3 regions of the Arthrobacter sp. NPDC089319 genome follow, and region 2 is predicted to be linked to each of the others. Evidence: riboswitches for the same ligand, from Rfam matches in the RefSeq annotation. Region 2 holds a riboswitch; each other region holds the start of a gene.
What was found. Region 2 has a riboswitch for cyclic di-AMP ahead of AB0N75_RS05200 (NlpC/P60 family protein). Riboswitches for the same ligand answer to the same signal wherever they lie in the genome.

Region 1: it holds a riboswitch for cyclic di-AMP, as region 2 does, so the genes downstream of both, AB0N75_RS18740 (M23 family metallopeptidase) here and AB0N75_RS05200 (NlpC/P60 family protein) in region 2, are expected to answer to the same signal.
Region 3: it holds a riboswitch for cyclic di-AMP, as region 2 does, so the genes downstream of both, AB0N75_RS16115 (NlpC/P60 family protein) here and AB0N75_RS05200 (NlpC/P60 family protein) in region 2, are expected to answer to the same signal.

The regions. Positions count from the first base shown of each region.
Region 1 is NZ_JBFBGZ010000026.1:52-4,516, reverse strand. Features, by position in the region: gene AB0N75_RS18755 (FAD-binding dehydrogenase) at 1-1,501, opposite strand, end outside; gene AB0N75_RS18750 (heme-binding protein) at 1,885-2,286, shown strand; gene AB0N75_RS18745 (HNH endonuclease signature motif containing protein) at 2,377-2,991, shown strand; cyclic di-AMP (ydaO/yuaA leader) riboswitch at 3,203-3,369, shown strand; gene AB0N75_RS18740 (M23 family metallopeptidase) at 3,373-4,281, shown strand; partial or broken gene AB0N75_RS18735 (IS30 family transposase) at 4,363-4,465, opposite strand, start outside.
Region 2 is NZ_JBFBGZ010000003.1:32,786-48,289, forward strand. Features, by position in the region: gene AB0N75_RS05195 (MDR family MFS transporter) at 1-351, opposite strand, end outside; gene AB0N75_RS05200 (NlpC/P60 family protein) at 953-1,861, opposite strand; cyclic di-AMP (ydaO/yuaA leader) riboswitch at 1,866-2,031, opposite strand; gene AB0N75_RS05205 (aldehyde dehydrogenase family protein) at 2,458-3,921, shown strand; gene glsA (glutaminase A) at 3,924-5,738, opposite strand; gene AB0N75_RS05215 (hypothetical protein) at 5,857-6,651, shown strand; gene AB0N75_RS05220 (lipopolysaccharide assembly protein LapA domain-containing protein) at 6,777-7,208, shown strand; gene AB0N75_RS05225 (DUF488 domain-containing protein) at 7,222-7,770, shown strand; gene AB0N75_RS05230 (hypothetical protein) at 7,777-8,076, opposite strand; gene AB0N75_RS05235 (arsenate reductase ArsC) at 8,168-8,602, opposite strand; gene arsB (ACR3 family arsenite efflux transporter) at 8,691-9,746, opposite strand; gene AB0N75_RS05245 (metalloregulator ArsR/SmtB family transcription factor) at 9,990-10,298, shown strand; gene AB0N75_RS05250 (GDCCVxC domain-containing (seleno)protein) at 10,333-10,548, opposite strand; gene AB0N75_RS05255 (pyruvate dehydrogenase) at 10,653-12,401, opposite strand; gene AB0N75_RS05260 (phosphatase PAP2 family protein) at 12,488-13,354, opposite strand; gene AB0N75_RS05265 (CDGSH iron-sulfur domain-containing protein) at 13,397-13,606, opposite strand; gene AB0N75_RS05270 (glycosyltransferase family 2 protein) at 13,603-14,571, opposite strand; gene AB0N75_RS05275 (iron-containing redox enzyme family protein) at 14,568-15,504, opposite strand, start outside.
Region 3 is NZ_JBFBGZ010000012.1:51,775-56,239, reverse strand. Features, by position in the region: gene AB0N75_RS16135 (molybdopterin molybdotransferase MoeA) at 1-440, opposite strand, end outside; gene AB0N75_RS16130 (DUF6457 domain-containing protein) at 437-739, opposite strand; gene AB0N75_RS16125 (nucleotidyltransferase family protein) at 767-1,432, opposite strand; gene AB0N75_RS16120 (HNH endonuclease) at 1,429-1,929, opposite strand; gene AB0N75_RS16115 (NlpC/P60 family protein) at 2,222-3,001, opposite strand; cyclic di-AMP (ydaO/yuaA leader) riboswitch at 3,006-3,180, opposite strand; gene AB0N75_RS16110 (NlpC/P60 family protein) at 3,449-4,171, opposite strand; cyclic di-AMP (ydaO/yuaA leader) riboswitch at 4,175-4,348, opposite strand.

The DNA.
Region 1 (4,465 bases), on a different contig from region 2:
TGTCACCCAGATAGCGTCTCGCCGCGCGGATGGCCATCAGCTGCGCGTCCTTGCCGTAGGCATTGCCCACCTCGCGGTCCCGCGCCTGAATCTCGGCCTCAACCACGGCCGGGTCCAGCATCGGCCCGTCCCGGTCTTCGCTGAACGCCGGCAGCACGGGTTCGGCCGGTGTCATGGTGTCTTCAGACCCGCCCGGCGCGTCTGCGACCGCGGCCGATCCATCCGGTTCGCCGAGCGGATGCTTCCTGACCAGCTCGTTCATTTTGGCCACCAACTCCGGCACGGTGTCCGCCTGCAGGAAGTCCACACCGTGGTCCAGAAAGGCCTGCACCGGGCCGGGCACGTCCGTGGTCGCCCGCTTGAGTACTTCCTTCACCGACTTTCCGGTCAGGTCCGGATTCTGCTCCGAACCGGAGAGCGCAAACTCCTTCTCGATGATCTTCTTGTTCAGGATGAACCAACTGTAGTCGTGTCCGGTGGAGCGCAGGTGCGCCAGCGTGCCTAGGGTGTCGAACCCGGGAAACAGCGGCGCCGGCAGCCGCTGTCCGGTTGCATCCAGCCAGAGCGAGCTGGGACCGGGCAGAATCCGAATGCCGTGCCGGGCCCACACCGGATCCCAGTTCCGGACGCCCTCCACGTAGTGCCACATCCGGTCCGGGTTGATCACCCGGCCACCGGCCGCCTGCGCAATGCCGAGCATCCGCCCGTCCACGTATTCGGGTACACCGGCGACCATGTGGCCCGGCGGCGTGCCCAGACGCTGCGGCCAGTTCCGCCGCACCGCGTCAAGGTCCGCGCCGATGCCGCCGGAGGTCACCACGACGGCGCCGGCCGGGTATTCGAAATCCCCCACCACGGTGCGTGAGGACGCGTGGCCGCGCTCCGCCGTCGTCGATTCCAAAATGCTGCCGCGCACCCCGGTGACCGCGCCGTCTCGGGTTAGCAGACCGTCCACCCGATGCCGGAACGCGAAGGTGACCAGTCCGGCGTCGGCCGCTTCCCGCACGCGGCGCGCGAACGGTTCCACGAGGCCGGGACCGGTCCCCCACGTGATGTGGAAGCGGGGCACCGAGTTGCCGGGTCCGCTCGCGTCGTAGCCGCCGCGTTCGGCCCAACCCACCACCGGGAAGATCCGGTGTCCGCGCTCGCGCAGCCACGCCCGCTTCTCGCCCGCGGCGAAGTTCACGTAGGCCTCGGCCCAGCGGCGCGGCCAGTAGTCCTCCGGCCGGTCGAAGCCGGCGGTGCCCAGCCAGTCCTGCCAGGCCAGCTCTACCGAATCCTTGACACCCAGCCGGCGCTGCTCCGGCGAATCCACCAGGAACAGGCCGCCGAAGCTCCACCAGGCCTGGCCGCCCAAGTTGGCCTCCGATTCCTGTTCCACCAGCAGCACGTGACGCCCGGCCTCGGTCAACTCGGCGGTGGCCACCAGGCCGGAGAGCCCGGCACCCACCACGATGACATCCGCGCCCACCATCCGGCCTGCCGCTGCGTTCGCACCCATGGGGTCCACCCTTGCGGATCGCGTGCGGGGCCACAAGGGGGCCGGGCGGAATCGCTGGGTCGAGGACGCGGAGATGCAACCCTAGCCAGCCCTGCGCCTCGAGGGCTACGGTGGCACCTATCCACCCGTGGCTCCGGTCCGGATCAGAGAGGATCCTCCATGAGCAGCACTCGAGCGGTCGCTTATCAGGAAACCGGGACGGTCGAAGCGATGGGCTGCGACAGGGTGCCGATCGCCAAGGCGGTCAACGCGACAGCCCTTCTCTGGGGGACGCGCCGAAGGGCCGCGCGACGTTCGGCGCCGGAGCCGCCGCCACCTACGTGCTCAGTCCCAACGATGACATCCACTAGGACCGCCCCGCGGCCTTCGATCAAGGAGCAACCATGCACACCGTCACTCTGGAAGATGCGCGCCGGGTCATTGCCGCCGCGGAGGCCAAGGCCGCGGAGATCGGCCAGCCAATGAACATTGCCGTGGCCGACGCGGGCGGAAACCTGGTCTCGCATGTGCGGATGGACGGAGCGTGGCTGGGCAGCATCGACATCTCGATCAACAAGGCCTTCACGTCCCGGGCCTTCGACATCCAGACCAAGGACCTGGGCGACAATTCCCAGCCGGGCAATCAGTTCTACGGCATCCACGCCAGCAACCACGGTCGGATCATGATCTTCGCCGGCGGCATCCCGCTCTCCCGGGACGGCCAGGTGGTGGGATCGATCGGCGTTAGCGGCGGCTCCGGCGAGCAGGACCAGTCGGTGGCCGAGGCCGGAGCGGCCGCGTTGTAGGCCGGGCTGGTGGGCCGAGGAATTCACAGGGTGCCTCGGCTAACCTGATGGCGGATTGACTCGCGGAGCTGGGGGACTTCGGGTGGGGAGATGTCTGAACTGGGGATGATTTACTGGTCGCGGCGGATCACGCTGTGGGCCTTCGTCGCTGCCTTGGCGTGGCTGGCCTATGCGGTGGTCTCGGCCATCCTGGGTACCGGCCTGCTGCAGGGGATCCGGCAGCTTCTCGTTGGCGTCGGCGCCGAAGCACTGGTCCGGGCGGCGTGGCCCGTGCTGGGCTGGATCGGTCCGCCGGTCCTCGCGTTGGTGGCGGTGGCCGTTGTTGCACGGATCCGGCGCTCCCGCGATGTGCGCCGCCGGGATCCGCTGCGCAAATTTAACCGGGAGCAGCGCCGCGAAGGGTTGGCACGAGCCGGCGGCCAGTGCGAACTGGAGGTTGCGCGGCGCCGCCGTTGCCCGAACCCGGCCACCACCGGCGACCATTTCTTCCCCTGGAAGAAGGGCGGGTCCACCGTGATGACCAATTTCGTGGCGGCCTGCGCGAGCTGCGACCGAAGCAAGGGCACCTCGATTCCCTCGCCGAAGTCCCGCCAGCGGCTGGAAGAACGGCGCCACAGCTACTTTCCGGCCAGCGTTCGGGTACAGGCCGGCGAGCGCAATGAGATCTCCGGCCGAACGCAGACGGCGGCCTGGTTGATGGGGTGAGCTGCCGGATGACGGCAATGATCGGCTTGCATGGCGGCCGGATCACGGTTGGTCGTTGGAGCGACTCCGGGACCACCGGCACTTCCCCGTGACTAGGAACACGGATAACGAAGTTGTAACACCGCGTGTCGCTCCAGTAAATTGGATGCAGTTCCTACTATGAAGGTAGGCCCGGTCCGCCCGTCGAACCCTGCCGGCGGACCATAAGATATCGAGCTTTGTGTCGAAGGCAGGGGCGGAGGAACCACGTACGGTGCTGGGGGGCACCATGGGGTGAAGTCCTCAGAGGCAAGCCGGCTTCCCGCGGCTATGCCGGCAGGACCGAGTGAGCTCTCGCTCGAATCCGACAGCTAACTTCGCAGGCGCATGAGAGGAATCCCTGTGAACACTCCTGTCCGCGGTCGTCGCCGTTCCGACACCCGTACGTCGCCCCTGTCCCTGATCTCCCGCTCTGCCGGAGAACCCGCTGGCCGCCGCCGCGCAGAAGCGCCCGCCGCGGCCCACTCGGTTGCCCGCAAGGCAGGCATTGCAGCCGCAACCGCCGGCATGCTGGCAGTGATTGCCATCCCGGTGGCCCACGCTGGCGACGCGAAAGAACTGGTTCGCACCGAACCCGTATCCAACAACAGCGCGGTCAGCGTCCAGGCTGCCAAGGGAGCCGACCTCCGGTTCGACCGGCCTTGGGCTGCCAGCAAGGCCGCCCAGGAAAAGACCAAGGTTGCCGCCGCGTCCGCCGAAAAGAAGAAGGCTGACGACGCTGCCAAGAAGGCCGCGGCCGATCAGAAGGCCGCCGCGGACAAGAAGGCGAAGGCCCAGGCGGCCGCCAAGAAGAAGGCGGCGGCCATCGCTGCCGCGAAAAAGGCCGATGCGGCCAAGGCCAAGACCGCCGGCTTCGCGACCGGCAGCCTGAAGGCCCCCATTCCGCATATGAAGCAGACCTCCGGCTTCGGCTACCGGTCGAATCCGATCACCGGCGCGGCCGGCGAACTGCATACCGGCATCGACTACGCGATGGGCTGCGGCACCCCGGTCAACGCTTCCGACGGCGGCAAGGTCGTTGAGGCAGGCTTCCAGGTGGGCGGCGGTGGAAACCGCATTGTGGTCCAGCACCGCGGCGGCCTGAAGACCACCTACAACCACCTGCAGTCGATCGGTGTTTCGCTGGGCCAAAAGGTCGCCCAAGGCGAGCGCATCGGCGAGCTGGGCACCACTGGCAACTCCACCGGCTGCCACCTGCACTTCGAGGTTGTGAAGGACGGCCAGACCGTGGATCCGGCCGGCTGGCTCTAAGCCCCAGCAACGACGGCGGAGCTTCCGCCACCTGACGGCGATGCCGGCGGTTTCTAGGGATCGTTGCAACACCGTAGGTGGCTAGGTAGTCAAGAGTAAGTCACGCAGACGCTCGGCTGGGGAGTCCCAGTCGAGCGTTCTGCGTGGCCGGCCGTTCAGTTCCTGGGCTACGTGTTCGAGGTCC
Region 2 (15,504 bases):
CATCATGATCGCGGTGCCCGAGGCCTGCACCACGCGGGCCACCAGCAGCACCTCGAATCCCGGAGCCAGCCCGGCCAGCAGCGTGCCCGACGAGAACAGCAGCATGGCGGCGGTGAAAACCTGCCGCGTGGTGAAACGCTGCAAGAGGAAGCCGGTCACCGGGATGACCACGGCCATGGTCAGCATGAACGCGGTGGTCAGCCACTGGGCTGCTCGGGCGCTGATGTGCAGGTCTTCCATCAGGTCGGTCAGGGCCACGGACATGATCGTCTCGTTGAGGATCACCACAAACGCGGAAACCAGCAGGATGCCGATCACCCGGCGGTTGCGGCGCGACTCATCAGCCGTCAGACCGCCGCCCTGGGCCGGTCGGGGCGTCGCCGAGGCACTATTCGTCAACGGTTCATTGCTCACGGGAGAATCCTCGGGTGGAGTACGTGCTGTTGTGGTCGGCCGGTAGGGCCAGAAACGCCGCCCAAAACGGCGGAATAGTAGTCTAACCCTCGGCCATCAGCGCCTATTCCCGCTGCCCCTCAAGCCCTGCCAAATAACGACGGCGGTGCTCGCCGCAGGGGCCACCTCGCCTGGGAGTCGCGCGGGGAGGTAGGCGGACGGGCTCTGATGCCTTCCCAGTGAGTATGGGCGGAAACGCGCCGAGGGCTCCTTTATGAGAGGAAAAACCTCCCCCTTTTAAGGAGGAGGTGGCGGCTTTTAAAGAGGAGGTGGGCGGCGGCATCCTTTAAAGAGGCGCAGCCTCCCCTGTTTGAGAGGCTGCTGCCGCAGATTGAGGAGGAGGGACTCGTACCGCGAGAAAGCGCCTAACGCGGCGGCATTCCTGCAGGAATCGCCCTCCCTTAAAAGGGGAGAGGCCCCGCCGGCGCATGGCCGACGGGGCTCCCTGTGATCCTGGCCCGGCCGTTGGGGGAATAGCCGGGCCAGGAGACTGTGGTGACTACATGGTGTAGTAGCCGGTGACCGGCATGGCGCTCACATCGTGAACCAAGGTGCCCTGGCTCGGGTTGAGCGCGCTGATCATCTTGCCGCCGCCCAAGTAGATTCCAATGTGGCTGCCGCCGTTCTGCACTACCAGGTCGCCGGCCTTCGGGCTGCTGGTGGGCGTCAGGGCGCTGCCCTGAGTCTGGCTGGTGCGGGGCAGGTCGACGCCCACCTGGGCGTAAACCCACTGGGTGAAGCCGGAGCAGTCCCAACCGGAGGTGGAAGTGCCGCCCCAGACGTAGGGCGTTCCCACACCCTGCATGGCGATGTCCACGATGCTCTGGTTGCCGGCGGTGGAAGCGGGCTTGATGTTGGTGCTGGCCAGCGAGACGGTGGCGGTGTCTGCCGGTGCAGCCTGCGTCGCCGCGGCAGCAACGCCGGCGCCGGAGCCCTGCGCAACCTGGCCGCCGGACTGGGTGCCCTGGGCGGAACCGGTCAGCGCGATCTCGTCGCCCGGGTAGATGATGGTGAAAGTGTCCAGACCGTTGGCGGCCAGCACATCCTGCACGTTCTTTCCGTACTGGGCGGCAATCGTGCCTACGGTGTCGCCGGAAACCACGGTGTGGGTGGCGGCGTCGGAAGCAGCTTCGGTGGTCACGGAAGCCTGCTCCACCTCGGCGGCGGCAGTGGCCGGGGCGGCAACGGTGTCTGCCACATCGGCTGCACCGTAGGTCGGGACGGTGACATCGGCGGCGGCGTTGGCCGGCATGCCGACGCCCAGCATCAGGCCGCCGGCGGCCGTGACAACGGCGGCGCTGCGGCCGACGGTGCCGGCGTGGGTCGAAACAGCGTTGGACAGGCCGGCCACGGTGGTGTTGCGGACGGGGGTGGCGCGGTGGCGGGCACGGTTGTTTTTGAGCAGCAAGAAGTAGACCTCTCCCAATGCTTACGAGGTGAGCTGTCGGATTCGGATGGGAGTCACCCGGTCGTGCGGCAGTGCGGCATGCACTCCACGCGACTTAACCCCAAGGGCCCCAAGAGGGGCCCGGAAAAGTGGGTCCCCCGCCTCTGCCAGATGTCTAGCGAACAAACTCGGGAAGGTTGGCAGAGCTCAGCAATACCTTCCGAGGACGACGGCGCATGATCGCCGACGTGATGATCACACTACATAACGGTTCGATAACTGTCCAAGACCTGAAATTTACCTGTGGATAACCTGAAAGCCCCGAAACTTCCGCGTTCCGAGGCCCGTTTTACACCGGATCGGAAGCACCGGATTGCTACATCCCGTGGAACAGACCGACGGCATTCGAGACGTTTTTGAGTGCATTTTCGACCCTTTCGAGTGAACATCATCACCAAAGAGGGCCGTCTGGGCCGGTTCCACAGGGCAGTCAACTGCCATTGTCGGAGCCCGACGGCGGGAGTAGGCTCCGGATTAACCGGGCCGCGAGAAACGGCCGGCGCTCCGGCTTGCGGCCGGCGGCGTGGCCCAGCCACTTCGGAGAGGAATGAAGCGCCATGCCCATCACGCGCGATCTGATCATCAACGGCGAGCACGTCCCGGCGGTTTCCGGCAAGACCACCGAGGACATCAGCCCCTACACGGGTGCCACGTACGCCACCGTCGCCGCGGCCGGTCCGGAGGATGTCACGCGCGCCGTCGGGGCTGCGTCCTCTGCCTTTGACTCCTGGGCCGCCACTCCGCCCACCCAGCGGGCGAAGATCTTCTTGAAAGCTGCCGATCTGCTGGAGGAACGGATGCAGCAGGGCATCGAGTTGATGGCCGGCGAGGTCGGGGGAGTAGCGGTCTGGGCCGGTTTCAACGTCCAACTTGCCGCCAACATTCTGCGCTCTGCCGCGGCGGCCACTACCGCTCCGCGGGGCGATGTGCTCGCCACCGACCTGCCGGGCAAGTTCTCGCTCTCGGTCCGCCAGCCCTACGGTGTGGTGGCGGCGCTCTCGCCTTGGAACGCGCCCTTCATCCTTGGCATCCGCGCCATGGCCATCCCGCTGGCCGTTGGCAACACTGTGGTGCTCAAGCCCAGCGAGGATGCACCGCTGGCCTGCGGCCTGTTCCTCGCGGACGCCTTATTGGACGCAGGCCTGCCGCCGGGAGTGCTCAACGTGATCACGAACGACCGGGCGGACGCGAACGACATCGTCGGTACCCTGATTGCCGACCCGCGGGTGCGGAACGTGAACTTCACCGGTTCCACTAAAGTCGGACGGATCATCGGCACACTGGCTGCGCAGAACCTGAAGCCGGCGGTGCTGGAGCTCGGCGGCAAGAACTCGCTGGTGGTCCTGAAAGATGCAGACATCGACTACGCCGTCCAGGCGGCGGCTTTCGGCTCGTTCATGAACGCCGGGCAGATCTGCATGTCGGTCGACCGGGTGATCGTGGACCGCAGCATCGTCGAGGAATTCTCCAGCCGCTTTGCGGAGAAGGTGGCCAAGCTGCCCACCGGTGACCCGATGAACCAGGCCACCGTCATTGGACCGCAGGTCAACCAGAGCTCGGCGGACCGGCAGTATGCACTGATCGACGACGCAGTCTCCAAGGGCGCGCAGGTCCTGGCCGGCGGAGAGAAGGCGGGCCAAGCCGTGGTGCCGGCAACAGTCCTCTCCGGCATCACGGAAGAGATGCGGGTCTACGACGAGGAGATTTTCGGTTCAGCCACCACGGTGATGGAAGTGGACGGTCCGGAAGAGGCGGTGAAGCTGGCCAACGATACGAATTACGGACTCACCTCCGGGGTGATCACGGAGAACCTGGCCGAAGGCCTCAAGGTGGCGCAGCGGCTCAAAACCGGAATCAGCCACGTCAACGACCAGCCCGTGCAGGACGAGCCGATGGCCCCGTTCGGCGGCATCCACGAGTCGGGCTACGGCAAGTTCGGCGGCCAGGCCGGCATCAATTCGTTTACCGAGGAGCGCTGGATCACCATCCAACAAAGCGGGCAGGCGCAGTACCCGTTCTAGTTTCAGTCGCGGATGCGCACGGCTGTTTCGCGCATGTAGCGGTCCACATGGGCGTACGCGTCGCGGGTCAGTGCCTTCCACAGCTCGACGGCGAGGCGCGGGTTTTCGCTCTCCAGCCGGCTGATCGTCTCGGCCGGGAGGAGTTTGACCCGTACCGTGCCGTGGGCGCGCACTGTGGTTTCCTGTCGGTCGGCGCTGCCCAGCGCCATTTCGCCGAACGTCATGCCGGCGCTGAGGGTGGAGAGCTTGACCCGGCTGTTCTCCGGACCCGGCGACGTGGTGACGACACTGCCGGACAGGATGAAGTAGACACCGCCGAAGCGCTGGCGGATGCGGCGGATGACGTCGCCGTGGTCGTAGCTGTGCTCTTCCATCAGTGCGGCCAAGGCAGCGGCGTCCCCGGCGGCGAGCGGGCTGAGCGCAGGCGAGTCGGCGACGTCCACGGTGGCCGGCTGGCAGAGCTCGTCCCCGTAGCTGGCAATCAACTGGTTTTCCGCGAATTCGACGGCGGAGGTACGGGTGGCGAACGACGGCACCGCCCGCCCGTCCTCTTCGAACCGCTGCGCCAGGGCGCCCTCGCCGTCGATGAGCACCAGACCGCGTCCGTCTTGGGCCAGCGACTTCCGGAGCTGCTCCAGCATGTCCAGGGCGACGGGGGCGGTTTCATCGACCCGACGCATGTCCAGGATGATCAGTTCCACCGACTCGTCGAGGTCGCTGACCTCGCGCACCATGGATTCCGTGCCGGCGAACAGCAGGTCCCCGTTCAGCTCGATCACCCGGGCGCGGTGGGCGTTGTCCCGCAGCACGTCGGCGGCCGCGTCGGTGCGGCGGATGCCGGACGGCGCATCGGCGATGTCGTAGCTGGCGCGAATGGCATTGCGGCCGGTGCGGGCCGCCCGGACAAAGTGCAACCCCATGTCGTGCGAGATCCGCCGGCTGGCCTCCACCCCGCGGACGCTGCTGCCGTGATCGTTCAGCGGCGGTGAATAGACGGCCAGGCCGAGCTGGCCCGGCAGCACCGCGAGCAGGCCGCCGCCGACCCCTGATTTGGCCGGCATGCCCACGTCCGAGAGCCATGCCCCGGCGTCGTCGTACATACCGCAGGTGGCCATGACGGAGAGGACCCGTTCCTCCACTTCCAGGTCCAGCACCTGTTTGCCGGTCAGCGGGTTGGTGCCGCCGTTGGCCAGCGTGGCGGCCATGACGGACAGATCGCGGCAGGTGACCAGCACCGAGCACTGCCGGAAGTAGTCCTCCGCCACCGGGTCCGGCTCCTGCTCGATGATCTCGAAGGAGCGCAGCAGGTGGGCCAGCGCCCGGTTGCGGTAGCCGTGCCGTGCCTCCGACTGGTAGGTGCGCTCGCTGACCGAGAGCTCCCGGCCGGCGAAGGCGGAATAGTGCTCCAAGATGCGGCGGAAGCCGGTCTTGCCGCCGCTGCCCTTGATCAGCGAGGTGGCGGTCAGCGCCCCGGCGTTGATCATGGCGTTGGCGGGGCGGCCGGTACCGGGAGCCAGCGAGATCTCGTTGAACGCGTTCCCCGACGGCTCCACGTCCACCTTCCGGTCCACGGCCTCCAGGCCCAGATCGGACAGCGCGAGCCCGTAGGTGAACGGTTTGGAAATGGACTGGATGGTGAACTCTTCGCCGGAGTCGCCGACCTCGTACACGTAGCCGTCCACCGTGGCCAGACAGATGGCGAACCTGTCAGGATCCACCCCCGCCATCGCGGGAATGCCGGCGTAGGGCTTGCCGTCCTTGAGCCCGGCGAGCTCGGCGTGCAGGGTGCGCAGGTAGCTCTGGATAGGGGAGTCCATGCTTGCCAGCCTATGCGGTTGGCCAGCCGCGGCCAGATCGCGCGGGACGTGGAGATGGCCCGCGGACTGGATTTCACCGCTCACCCTCTCCGGCCTTCGGGCGGGCTAAATTTGCTGCATGAGTGATTCTTTGCCGACGTCGGCGGCCGACAATCGGCTGTTCGACCTGCTGGCGGGCGGCGACCGGGCAGGGACGCTCGCCTACGCGGCAGCGATGGACGACGGCGAAAAGCGCCGGCAGAAGACCTTGGTCCGCCGGCTCCGCTTGGTGGTGTCCGCGGAGCCAACCGGCGCACGCTCTCCGGACGGGTGGTGGCTGGGCGGGTTGACGGCGGACCACTGGGCCGCCGCGGACATCGCGCACATGGCCTGCATCGGTGCGGAACGTTCGGCCGACCTGTCCTACACCGACCGTGGGGTGGCACGCGATGCGCCGCCCGCGCTGTTCCCCGACCGGCTGGAGCTGTTCGTTGAATCCTGGTCGGCCCGGTATGAACGGAACCCGAAAGGCTGGGACCGCAACCGAGGTATCGAGGCGATGTTTGACTGGACCCGAGACGGGCTGGTCCACGCGCCGGTCCAACGAGGGGCGATGCTGCTCCTGCTCAGCGAGACGCAAGTGGAGCGCATCGACTTCCTGAAGTTCCTGCGGGAACGGCCCGCTCTGATCGAGGTGACGCTGAAAGAGCTGTTCCGCGTGCCCGGAGTCAAAGGCGCCAGCGCCATGCAGTTCGACGAGGCCAACCCCAGGGAGAGCCGCAGGCTGTCCGTCCTGCTGCCGCAGCTGGTCAAGCTGGGCTACTGGGACGGCGAGTGGGTCCGGCAGCGGATCGAACGAGTGCTGGCCAGCGACGAATTCCCGGAGTACCAGAAGCGTTTTTTCAAACTGTTGCGCAGCAACCTCGCGGAATAAATGGTCGAAAACCAGCCTGAGAAGGAGCGGCAAACGGGGCTTTTACCGCTTGGGTTTGGTGTTGCCCGACGGGCTGTTCGTCTACGCTGTGGGAAACGGCGGCAGTGGCGAAAGGCGGGACAGCAATGACTTCGAATCCGCAGGGCACGGGACCGGACGGCGTCGAGGCTGAAGGCGGGGGAGCCGGCGGACCGGGCACGGAGCCGTCCGGCGGTTTCGGCCGCGGTGCGTCCGACGCAGTTCAACCCGGGTCAGGCGGGCCGGTCAGCGGCCGACCGAAGGGAAAACCGGCGAACCACCACAACACCCGCCTGGGGATGATCTGGACGGCGGTTGTTATCGCGCTGATTCTGCTGGTGCTGCTGATCATTTTCATTGCGCAGAACCAGGACCAAGTCCTGTTGCGCTACTTTGGCTTCGAGGGGCAGGTCGGACTGGGGCTTGCGCTGTTCATCGCCGCGGTCGCGGGCGGGATTGTGGTGGCGGCCGCAGGTGCGGCCCGGATCATCCAGTTGCGCCTGCGGGACCGCAAGACGCGCGGAACGGTCCGTAAGTAGCGCCGGTTTGCCGATGAAACAGGGCGTTTCGCGCCGGCTGTTCACATTCGGTCACGGCACCAGCACGTCCGACGAACTGACCGCACTGCTCACCGGGGCCGGCGTGCAGAAGGTCGTTGACGTCCGCCGCTTCCCGGGCAGCCGCAAGCACCCGGAGATGGGCAGTGATGCGCTCGCCGGATGGCTTCGCGACGCCGGTGTCGGCTACCGCTGGGAAGAAGCCTTGGGCGGACGGCGGCGGATACCGGCGGGGGAGCCGGAGCCCGACGGCTGGTGGCGGGTCGCTGCGTTCCGCGCCTACGCCGCCTATACCCGCACGCCGGAATTCGCCGGCGGCGTGGCACGCCTGCTGGCCGATGCCGAGGCCACAGAGGTGGCGATCATGTGCAGCGAGAGCGTGTGGTGGCGGTGCCATCGCCGGCTCATCGCTGATGTGCTGGTGGTGCTGCACAATTTTGACGTCGTGCATCTGCTGCCGGGCGGCAAGGAATCAATCCATGAGCCGTCAGCCGGCGCCAGAAGCGACGACGGCCAGCTTTTCTGGGATAGCCCGGAGGAGTAGGTAAGGTCAGCGCTTGCGGCCGAAGACCAGGGACGCGACCGCCGTCGCAGCCGTCACTGTATAGACGGACGGCCAGGCGCCGAGCTTCTTGGCCAGCGGGTGGGACAGCCCGAACGCCGCCAAATATCCGGCGGTGAGCGCCGCTGCCCGGCCCGCACCGGCGTTGCGCTTCCACAGCGCGAAGGCGGCGGCACCGGCCACGGCCAGCACGGCGCCGCCCAGTGGCCGGTTCTTGGTGGCGCGGGCGGTTTGGAAGCCGCCGATCAGGCCGGCGCTGGTCAGCAGGGTAGGGGCAACGGAGTTCATGGACCTCTCCTTAAATTCGGGACTTCCAGCCTATCGCCCACGCTGCCGGCTGCCATGGGCTCGGGCCGGCGCGGAAGCAAGGAAGCGGATCTCAGCCGGCGTCCGGGTGCGCGGCTGGCAGCAGTTCGGAAATCAGCTGCTGGATGCGGCCCTTAATCTCGTCCCGGATCGGCCGGACGGATTCCACGCCCTTGCCTGCGGGGTCCTCCAGCACCCAGTCCTCGTAGCGCTTGCCGGCGAAGAACGGGCATTCATCGCCGCAGCCCATGGTCACCACCACGTCGGAGTCCTTGACTGCCTCGGTGGTGAGGGCCTTGGGCTGCTCGGCGGAAATGTCGATGCCTTCCTCACGCATCGCCTCGACCGCGGCGGGGTTCACTTGCTCGGCCGGCTGCGACCCGGCGGAGCGGACTTCGATGGCGCCCTGGGCCAGATGGCTGAGGTAGGCAGCGGCCATCTGCGACCGGCCGGCGTTGTGCACGCAGACGAACAGGACGGAAGGCTTCTGGGTGGTTTCGGCGGTCATGTGCTGGATGCTCCTGGGGGAGGAAGTTTGGATGTCGACCGTGGCCGGGAAGGGAGACGTGGCCGGGGGACGCGGGCCGGACGTCGGGTTAGCGGAACACAGCGGCAGGCGGCGCCTCGGCAGGCGAGGCGAAGAACCGCCGTCGTGCCCAGAGCGCCACGTAGACAAGGGCCACCAGCACCGGAACTTCAATCAAAGGGCCGACGACGCCGGCCAGCGCCTGCCCGGAGGTCACCCCGTAGGTGCCGATCGCCACCGCGATGGCCAGTTCGAAGTTGTTGCCGGCCGCGGTGAAGGCCAGCGTGGTGGTGCGCTCGTAGCCCATTTTCAGCAGCTTGCCCACCACCATGCCGGCGCCGAACACCACGACAAAGTAGACCAGCAGCGGCAGCGCGATCCGGGCCACGTCCAGCGGTCGGGAAGTGATTTCGTCACCCTGCAGCGCAAACAACAGCACGATCGTGAACAGCAGGCCGTACAGCGCCCACGGACCCAGCTTCGGCAGGAACTTGCCTTCGTACCACTGACGCCCCTTGGCCCTTTCGCCCAGCGTGCGGGTCAGGAATCCGGCCAACAGGGGGATGCCCAGGAACACCAGCACAGACACCGTGATCGCCCAGAAGGAGAACTCGGCGCTGCTGGTCGGCAGGCCCAGCCAGGACGGCAGCAGTTGCAGGTAGAACCAGCCGAGCGCGCCGAAGGCGACGACCTGGAACACGGAGTTGATCGCCACCAGCACGGCCGCTGCCTCGCGGTCACCGCAGGCCAGATCGTTCCAGATCATCACCATGGCGATGCAGCGGGCCAGCCCCACGATGATCAAGCCGGTCCGGTATTCAGGCAGGTCCGGCAGGAAGATCCACGCCAGCGCGAACATCAACGCGGGTGCGGCCAGCCAGTTGATCACCAGCGAAGTGACCATCAGCTTCTTGTCGCCGACCACCCGGCGGGTTTCGTCGTAGCGGACCTTGGCCAACACCGGATACATCATCACCAACAGCCCGGCGGCGATGGGCAGCGAAACGTCGGCTATTTGGACGGAATCGAGCGCCGGTCCGATACCGGGGACGATGCGGCCGAGCAGCAGGCCGGCGACCATCGCCGCGATGATCCACACCGGCAGGAAGCGGTCGAGGGTGGACATCCGGGCCGCCACCTGGCTGGCATCCGGTGCTGCAACGGGGGTGCTCACAAGGCTCCTCAGGACGGGGACGTGGCGGCGCCGTGACGGCGGACAAGTATTGATGTTCGTCGATACAGAGTATCCACATACATATCGACAAGTGTCAATCTGTGCATAATTGATGGCATGATGTCAGTTACCGACCTGGTGCCCGGTGCCGAGCGAGACAACGTTTCCTGCTGCACGCCTAGTGGCGCGCACCCGATGAGCGCCGAACGTGCCGCCTCGCTGGCTTCTAGGTTTAGGGCCCTGGCCGATCCGAACCGCTTGCGGTTGGTCTCCATCATCTCCGCCAGCGAAGGATCGGAGGCTTGTGTCTGCGATCTGACCGAGCCACTCGGGCTGGGGCAGCCTACGGTGTCCCACCACCTGAAGGTGCTGGTGGACGCCGGCATCCTGCATCGCGAAAAGCGCGGGGTGTGGGCGTACTTCTCGCTGGTTCCCGGCGCGCTCGACCATCTTGCCGGCGTCCTGGCCGAGCCCCAATCAAAGCTCGCTGCAGCAGATAGCTGACCGCCGCTGTCCGCTAACGGTCACGAACGGCGGATTAGCAAGGGGCTGCTTGGGAACTTTCGGCCTGCTTCGGTGGGCACAGTGTAGTGCCGTACGAGCAGTACACGCAGCAGTCCCCCTCGAGCGGCCGTATCCGGGAGTTGCAGCGCGGGCAGGACCAGAAAAACTGGCAGGCATCAGTGGGCATCTGCGCACTAGTCTCATGCCCGCAGTCCGGGCACGTCAGCACTGATTCCAGTTCGATCTCCACGTCTCCAGTATCCCAGCCCGAGGCCGGCCGGCCGCCGGGATGGCTTGTCCAATCAACCGCCCGATCGGTGCCGGACCAGGTCAACCGCCCGGTCGACCGCCGAGTTAACCGCGCGGGATGTTGCGCAGGTTGCTGCGGGCCATGCTCACCGCCTCGCCTGCGCCACGGTTCAGCACCACCTTGGACATGGCCGTCGCGAACCCGAAGACCTGTTCGCCGGTGATCTTGGGCGGCAGCGAGAGCGCTTTCGGGTCGGTGATCAGCTCCACCAAGGAGGGCCCGGCGTGGGCAAAGGCGGCGCGGAAAGCGGTTTCGATCTCAGCAGGGTCGGTAACGCGCACCGCGTGGAAACCCAGGGCCTGGGCCACGGCCGCGTAATTGGCGTCTGGCACGTCCACGCCGAAGTCCGGCAGCCCGTCCACGAGCATTTCCAGCTTGACCATGCCCAGCGTGGAGTTGTTGAACACCACCACGTTCACCGGCAGTCGGTAGGAAGCCGCGGTGATCAGTTCGCCCAGCAGCATGGACAGCCCGCCGTCGCCCGAGACCGAGATGACCTGCCGGCCGGGATAAGCGAACTGCGCGCCGATGGCGTGCGGCAGGGCGTTGGCCATGGACCCGTGCAGGAAGGACCCGATCAGCCGGCGCGTCCCCAGGGGCCGGATGTAGCGGGCGGTCCAGACGTTGCACATGCCGGTGTCGGCTGTGAACACCGCGTCAGGCGCCGCCACCTGATCCAGCACCGAAGCGGCGTACTCGGGATGGATCGGCACCAGCTCCTCCGCCTTGCGCGTGTAGGCGCCAACGGCCTTGTTCATCAGCTTGTCGTGCTTCTTCAGCAGTTTCTCCAAGAACCGGCGGCTGCGCTTGTGCTTGACCAGAGGCAGCAGCGCGTTCAGCGTGGGCAGCACGTCGCCGTGGACGGCGATGTCCACGTTTGTCCGGCGGCCCAGATGCTCGGCGGCCCGGTCCACTTGGGCGCTCTTTGTGTCCGGCAGGAACTGCTCGTAAGGAAAGTCAGTGCCGAGAAGGATCAGCAGGTCGGCGTCCTCGATGCCCTCGGCGGCGGCGCCGTAGCCCAGCAGGCCGGTCATCCCTATGTCGAAGGGGTTGTCGTACTGGATGAAGTCCTTGCCGCGCAACGAGTGGCCGATCGGGGCGCCGATCAGCTCGGCCAGGGCGATGACTTCGTCGTGCGCTCCCGCCACGCCGGCGCCGGCAAAAATGGCGACCTTGCCGGCGTCGTTAATGGCCTCGGCCAGCATCCTGACACTCTCCGGATCCGGACTCAGCGATCCCGGCCGGCACAAGGCAGGCTTCGGAGTCGGAGCCACCGCGTCGAGGCTGGCAATGTCCCCGGGCAGCGTGACGACGGCGACGCCCCGCAGTCCGAGGGCGTGCTGGATGGCGCTGTGCATCACCCGCGGAGCTTGTTCTGCCGTGCTGACCATTTCCGAGTACACCGAGCACTCGTTGAACAGCCGGTCGGGGTGCGTTTCCTGAAAGTAGGTGCTGCCGATCTGCTTGCTGGGAATGTGCGAGGCGATGGCCAGCACCGGGGCATCCGACCGATTGGCATCGTACAAGCCGTTGATCAGGTGCAAATTGCCCGGTCCGCAGGAGCCGGCGCAGACCGCCAGCTGTCCGGTCAGTTGGGCCTCGGCGGCGGCAGCGAACGCGGCGGCTTCCTCGTGCCGGACATGCACCCAGTCGATCCCGCCGGCCGCCGAACCACCGGTCTGCCGCACGGCGTCCACGATCGGATTCAAGCTGTCCCCGACAATGCCATAAATACGGCGCACCCCGGCCGCCTGTAGCTGTTCGATGAGCTGTACTGCGAGTTCCTTGGCCATGGCGGATGCACTCCTGATCCGTTGCGGTGCGGGCTGGCTGATGTGGCCAATATAGCCGCCGCCCGTGTGACGCGGCAGGGCTCTGGTCAGTGTGCCGCGGGCGGAGACCCCTGATGGGTGCCTACCTGCCCGTCCCGGCGGTACCAGACGGTCAGGTACAGCCGGTGGGCGGTGACGACCAGAGCCAGCCACGCTACGCCGAGCGTCCAAGCCACCAGAACGTCAGTGAACCAATGATGGCCAAGGTAGACCCGGCTCAGCCCCATGGCCAGCGCAAACAACACTGCGGCACCGCCCGTGAGGAACCGGGATCTTTTTCTCGCCTGGCGGAGCATGAGCAGGTACGCCACTACGCCGGCGATGACCACCGCGTTCAGGGAATGACCGCTGGGAAAGGACGCAGACGATTCGAACGGCGGCACGGCATCGGCGAGCGCCGGGCGGGCCCGGCCAATGAACTGCTTGGCCACCACCGTCATCAACAAGGACCCCCCGGCAGCAGTGAGCATCAAGATGGCCGGTGTCCAGGACCGCCGCCGGAACGTCAGGATGACCAAGACCAGAACCGCGATAACAGGCATGCCGATGGGGCCGCCGATGTTCGTGAACGCGGTCACCGCCGTGTTGAGCCAGGGTGACCTGAGGCTTTCGGCCGCGTCGAGGGCCGGACGGTCCAATTCGGCAACACCGTCGCCCTCGGTCACGGCCTCATAGATTTCCGTCGATGCGACCGTGAGCAGCACGGCGACCAAAGCGCCGGCGGCCAGCGTGAGGATCAGCGCCGCGTGCGGGCCCAAGATGCTGCTGATCCGGTCCATCCACCGCGCCAGCAACTTTCCTTGCGGCGTGGTCCACCTGGTCAGGTCCCGCCCGCCCACAAAGCGTTCGTCAGCGGTCCCGCGGAAGGGCACCGATGGCTCTTTGACGGGTCCCCGGTTGAAGTCCTCAGGCATTAGTAGCTCTCAGCGCCACGGAAGCACGGTGCCACCGGCGCACTACTGCGCCGCTTTGCGCCGGGCCGCCAGCAGCTTGTGCGTGCCGTCGCAGTACGGTTTGATGCCCGATCCGCCGCAGCGGCACAGCGCTACGGTCTCACGCGACCGGGCTACCGCCTCGCCGTCGCCGTCCACCAGGTCGAAGTCGCCGCGCACCAGCAGCGGTCCGTCGGGGCAGACCACGATCTCCGTCGGTTCCTTGCTCGTCATTTTGCTTCTCCTCGGTTGGGATGGCTCAGTTGCCGCCGCAGCGCCGCCGGGCTGCTGGCCGCGGTCCGCAGGCGCTGGCCGGAGTACGGCACGCCTCCCGCGCAACGCCAGGCCAGTGCAAGCCAGGCGGCCACCGCCCGCTCCAGTAGCCAGACCGGCGCCCACAGCGCAGCCCAGCTATCGAACACCTGCGTACCGCCGGCGCGGCGCCGTCCTGCTTCCGCCAGTACGACGGCGGAGGCTGCCAGCGCGCTGCAGGCCGCGGGGCGGCGGACCAAGACCAGCATCAGTGGCAGCAGCAGCAGTTCAACGGCCAGCCTGACCGGCTGGGCCTGGGAATCGTAGGCCTGCCGGACCCGCTGGCCCGCGAAGTGCCGCAGCGTCGGAGGCAACCGGCGGACATAGAGGCCGTCGGCCCTGATCTGGCGGCCGCCGGCCGCTTGGACGGTCCGGATTAGCTCCAGGTTCTCGAACAGAACGTCGCCGCGGTACCCCTGCGTCTGCAGCAGCACCGAGCGGTGGACCGCCAGCGTGCCGGGATAGTCGGAGGCGAACGCCCGGTTCAGCAGCGACCGGGCCGTGTCCCAGCGGGTGTGCCAGGGCAGGGGCTCGTAGTAGTTCTGCGGGCGCACCAGTTCGGCGTGCTCCAGCAATTCCGCCACCGAGGCCAAAGACTCCGGCGTGTAGCGGACGTCGTCGTCGGCAATAACCACCCACTCATGCCGGGCGTGCCGCAATCCGGTGAGCACGCCCTGCACCTTCCCGTTGGGAGTGGCCGGCCCGTCCGGGCGCAGATGCTGGGCACGCTGCCGCCAGAGCCGGTGATGCCGGGCGAAAACCGGATCCGGCGAGCCGTCCACCACCGTCAGGTCGGCCCACTCCGGCAGCGACTGGATATAGGCGGTCAGTTCGGCGTCGCCGCTGCTGTCCTGCCACTTCAGCGGCAGGACGTACTCGATCCTCACGCCGATGCACCGACGGCGACCGCCACCTCCCGGTCCGGATCGAGTGGCTGCCGCAGCGCGGAGCGCCCGGCGGTCCACGCTTCCAGCTGCCAACCGCCCGCCAGTCCGTCCAGATAGAGCGCGCTGCCGGCGCCGAAGAAGACATCCGCGGCCAGCGCCGGTTCCCCGGCAATCAGTCCGCCGGCCAGATCCCGCCCGGCAATCTGTTCGTGTACCGCATCGGCTTCGACATGCTCGTCGAAGTATTCGGTCACTTCGTCGCCGAATCCCAGCCGGCGGAACCCGCGGGCGTACTTGCCGTTGGGAATCGATGAGGTCATTTCGTAGATGGCCAGGTGACCGCAGATCGCTCCGCGGAGGCGGCGCTGCAGCCCGAAGAGGGACATGGTGTTGACCGACGCGAGGGTGATGGCCGGAATGCAGTCCACATAGGCTCCGAAGGACGGATCGAGTCCCAGGCCCTGCATGGTGTTGGCGAAAAGCTCCGCGTGGATCCGGCCGGGCTTGCCGCCGCCGTACTCATCCGCCTGGATTTCCACCATCGCCGACTTTGCCCGGCCGCGCAGCCGCGGGATGGCCCAGGTATGCGGGTCGGCCTCCTTGAGCTGGTACACCGAGCGCAGCACCACGAATTCCTTGGCCTGCTCCGGTGTGGCTTCCCGGGCCAGGAACGCGGAGACACTCGGCCCGTCATCGTCCGCCGCCAGCTCGAAGAGCCGGTCCGCCACGGCCTGCGGCGTCGGCTTTTCCGGGGCGGAAACGGCCACGGATTCGCGCAGTCTGGCCTCCACCCGCTGCTCGATCAGGGCGCGGACCTGCAGCAGCTGGACATCCCACTCCCAGCGGTCGTCCACGCCGTCGAACCCGCCATAATGCAGTTCGTACAGGCAGAACAGCGCCAACTGCAGATCGTCGTCGTACAGCACATCTTCA
Region 3 (4,465 bases), on a different contig from region 2:
ACTGTCCCGGCGGCCACCACGACGGCGCCGGCTGCGGTCTCCTCGCCGGCCGGACGGATGTGGCGCCCGGCTGCCAATTCCCGTTCCTCGGTCCCCGGGCACAGCTCAAGCCGCTGGGCTGCCGCGGTCCCGCATTCGCTGCGCAGCACGCCGTCCGTACCGTCGGGGATCAGGCCACCGGTGACCACCGGGGCGGCCTGGCCCGGCCGCAGCGGGGTGCCGGCCGGCACCAACTGCCACGGCCCGGTACCGGCGATGGCCCAGCCGTCCATGGCGGACGAGGCGTAGTGCGGCACCGGCAGCAGCGCCGGCAGATCGGCGGCCAACGTGCGGCCTGCGCAGGCTGCCAGTTCCACCTGAGCGGCCGGCCGGAGCGCTGCCGCCTGGCCGGCGGCGTAGGCGGCAGCCCGGGCGTCTTCCCAGCGAAGACCGGAGCTCACTCCTGTACTGCGCCGTGGCGGCGCGCAACTTCGTCGGCCACGCGGGAGGCAGCGCGCATGGCCACCTCCGGTGTGGCCTGCCCGGTGGCGGCCGCGAAGCCGGCGGCGTAGCCCACCACGAAGGTGGTCAGCGGCGCGGCGGGACGAACCACGCTGTGCGCGGCCACGCCGGCCAGCCCCAGCACGGCGTCGATATCCACCGGCATGTCCTCGAGTTCCAGCGCCTTCAGCAGTTCGCTGACATACGGGGAGAGCTGTTCGGCCGCTCCGGACACAATGGCCTCCGATCCGCCCGGCACGCGGGCAACTACGACGTTTGTTTCAGGCTACGGCGCGGGCGGGGCAATGCCAAAGCGGTCCGCGTCCTGCCAGGTGTCGACGTCCGAGGTGTGCAGCCCGGCCCGCTCCAACTGGAGTTCTACCGCCGGCAGGCCGGCGAGCAGCCGCCGGACAGGCTGGCCGGCCAGCCCGGGCGCTCCCCCGGCCTGCTGCACCGCCGCCGCCAGGGCCGCGCTGTCCGCACAGCACGCCAGCTGTTGCCGTTTGCCGTCCGCGTCCACCGGGATCCAGAGCTTGGCCTCCGGTGCGCGGGCGGCGCCGCGCAGCAGCAGTTCGGGGAGCCCGGCCAGCAGCGGCATGTCGCAGGCAAAGAGCAGGGTGTACGGCGCCCGGCGCGGGGCACCGCCGTCGTCATCGGCCGCCAGGGCGTGGATCCCGGCCGCGATGCCCGCGGCCGGACCGGAGAACGGCGGGTTTTCCCGGGTCAGCAGAAGGCGGGGCGCTCCGCCGACCGCCGACCGGCGGAAAGCGTCCACTTCCGCCAGCAGCTCATCCGGCCCGACGACGGCGATTCGCCGGGAGCCGCGGACTGCCTCCAGCGTGCGGCGCAGCAGCGTGGACCCGTCGAGTTGCAGCAAGGCCTTGGGACTCCCGCCCAACCGCGAGGAGCGGCCGCCGGCCAGCACGACGGCGTCGACATCGGCAGCCGTCACGCGGCGGTATGGGTGTCGAGGAACTGACTCCAGGCCGGGGCGGGCCGGTCCAGGTCGCGGATGCGCCAGCGGGCGCCGCTGGGCGGACGGGGCGTGAACCGCAGGCTCCAGCCCATGTGGGCGAGGGTGCGGTCGCCCTTGGCGTTGTTGCAGCGCAGGCAGCAAGCCACCAGATTCTCCCAACTGTCCTCGCCTCCGCGCGACCTCGGCCTGACGTGGTCCACTGTGGTGGCCGTCTTGCCGCAATACGCGCAGAGGTGGTTGTCGCGGCGCAGCACCCCGCGGCGGGTCACGGCGGTGTCCTGGTTGTACGGGATCTTAATGTACCGGTTAAGCAGGATCACCGAGGGACGGCCCAGGATATCGTTCGGCCCGACGACGGGATCGCCGTCCTCGGCGATCACGCTGGCCTTGCCGGTGAGCACAAGCAGCAGCGCCCGGCGGAAGGTAACGACCGCCAGCGGTTCGTATCCGGCATTCAGAACGAGTGTGCGCATGCACATTCCTCTAGGAGTGGCCTACCCGACCGGCGCCTCAGTTCCGGTCATGGGACTGGATTTTCTGCACTAACAGTCAAAGAGTATGACGGCCGGTACGTTCTGCGCTAACTTTTTTCGCGGCCGGTGGGCCGCATGGGAGCAGAGCGCCGGATGTTCACCGGCTGTTACCCGGCCGCCGGTAGAGTCGGCCGGAAGTCTACCGTTCGGTGCGAAAACGCCGCCGGCCCCGGTGCACGCTGGGCGTGGACCGGGGCCGGCGGACGGTCCAGTGGACCGGAAAGGACGAAGCCTAGTTGACGCGGATGGCTACGTAGCCCGATCCGACGTCGGCGCTGGCCAGCGCGGTGGTGTAACCGGTCCAGCCGCCGTGGACGGCCTGGCCGTTGCCCACGTAGATGGCGATGTGCGCAACGCCGGCGCCACCGTCGGAGTAGTAAAGCAGGTCACCCGGCTGCGGGGTGGAAACCTGTGTGCCGTAGCTGAGGAACTGCGCCGGGGCGAGGTCGCCCACCGACTTGCCGGCGGCGCGCAGGGCCTTCTCCACCATGGCGGTGCAGTCCTGCGAAATGCCGATCTGGCCGTAGGCGGAAGAGACCAGGGTGGAGGCCACGCCGCTGGCGGAGGCCGGGGCGGCTTCCTTGGCGGGGGCTGCCGCGGGCTTGGCAGCGGCGGCCGGGGCGGCCTTCTGGACGGCGCCCTGTGCTGCGTCGGCAGCCTCCTCGGCAACCGGTGCCACTTCCTGGGCCACGGTTTCGACGACGGGCTCCGGCTTGGGCGCCGGAGTGGACTTGATGTCGGGGCGCGAGAAGGTCAACTGCACGGCGTTGGAAGCCTGCACAGTGTCCACCTGCACGCGGCTGGGGACGGACACGGTGGATGCGGTGCGTTCGATGGTGGCTGACTGCGCGGGGATGCCTGCGGTCAGTGCCAATCCGGAGGCAGCAGCGATAACGGCTGCAGAGCGCCCCATGGATCCGGCATTGGATGAGACGGCTTTGGAAATCGTCTCCAGCGGGTTATTGCGGACGGAAACGGCGCGGTGGCGCCCCGTAGCGGTGTTATTGAACACGTTAAAGGCCTCTCCCAATGCCTGCGAGGTGAGCTGTCGGATTCGGATGGGAGTGCACCCGGCCGTAGTCCTCCTCGGCAAAAGCCTGAGAGTCCTGACGACTTAACCCCAAGGGTTCCTGTACGGAACCCGAATTTGGTTCCCCCGCCTCTGCCCGCGAAGTTTTGCGAACGAACTCCGGCTGGTGGCAGAGCTCGGCAATCCACCCGGAGGTGCCAGCCGTCTGACAGCTGGCACGCGTTAGAGCGTATACGATCCGAGGAGCATTGTCACGTTCTGATCACGGAACGGTGATCTTTAGGTTACGGAGGTTGCCCGGCGCGCACCGAAACGGGCCCACCAACGCCGAATTCCGCCGTCGTGCTGGGCCCTTAATGACCGACGGCGCGCCCCGAAAGGCGCGCCGCGATACAACCCCTAGAGAATAGGGAAAGCGTCAGGAAGGCTCTAGCCGGCCGGACGGATGAACACCGGGCCGGAGCCGATGTAGGCGCTGCCCAGCACGGTGCTGTAGCCGGCCCAACCACCGTGGACCGCCTGTCCGTTGCCAACGTAGATGGCCACGTGGGCCACGCCGGCGCCGCCGTTGGCGTAGTAGATGATGTCGCCCGGCTGCGGCGTGGAAACCTGTGTGCCGTAAGCAAAGAACTGTGCCGGGGCGAGGTCGCCGACCGCGTAGCCGGCTGCGCGCAGTGCGTTCTCGACCAGCGCAGTGCAGTCTTGGGCCACACCGATCTGGCCGTAGGCTGCGGCGACGATGGCCGCGGCGGCTCCGCTGGCGGAGGCTTCGCCCGACTTCTTGGTGGACTTACCCTTGTCCGACGCGGCGTCGTCGCCGGCGGTCGGGTTGATCTCGTTAGATACAGCCTGGACCACTGTCTCCGGTGCCGGCGTGGAAGTGACCCCGGCGCGTTCGAAGGTCAGCTTCACGGCCGCGGAAGCCTGCACGGCTTCCACCTGCACGCGGGCCGGAGCATCGACGCTACGTTCGGCACTGACGGCCTGTGCCGGAATGGCAGCGGTCAGGACCAGGCCGGTAGCGGCGGCGATCACGGCACCTTGGCGTCCAACAGTTCCGGCGTTTGCGGAAACAGCCTTGGAAATAGTCTCAAGCGGGCTGGTGCGGACAGGGGTCGCACGGTGGCGGCCGGCAGTAATGCTCTTGGACACGGTTGTACCTCTCCCAAATGCCTGCGAGGTGAGCTGTCGGGTTCGGATGGGAGTTCATCCGGCCGGTCGGTTTCCGGGCTGGTGGCCCGGTCCTGATCGGCTTTACCCCAAGGACATCCTGCGATGTCCGGGAAGTGGTTCCCCCGCTTCTGCCATGCGATTCGGTGCGAACGAACTTTGGGCGACGGCAGAATTCGGCATTCCGCCCAAAGGTGCCTGGCAGTTGATGCCAGGCACAGGTGAAACCTTATAACAGTTTGGCGTCTGAGTCACATTCCGGTCACGGCGTGTCAG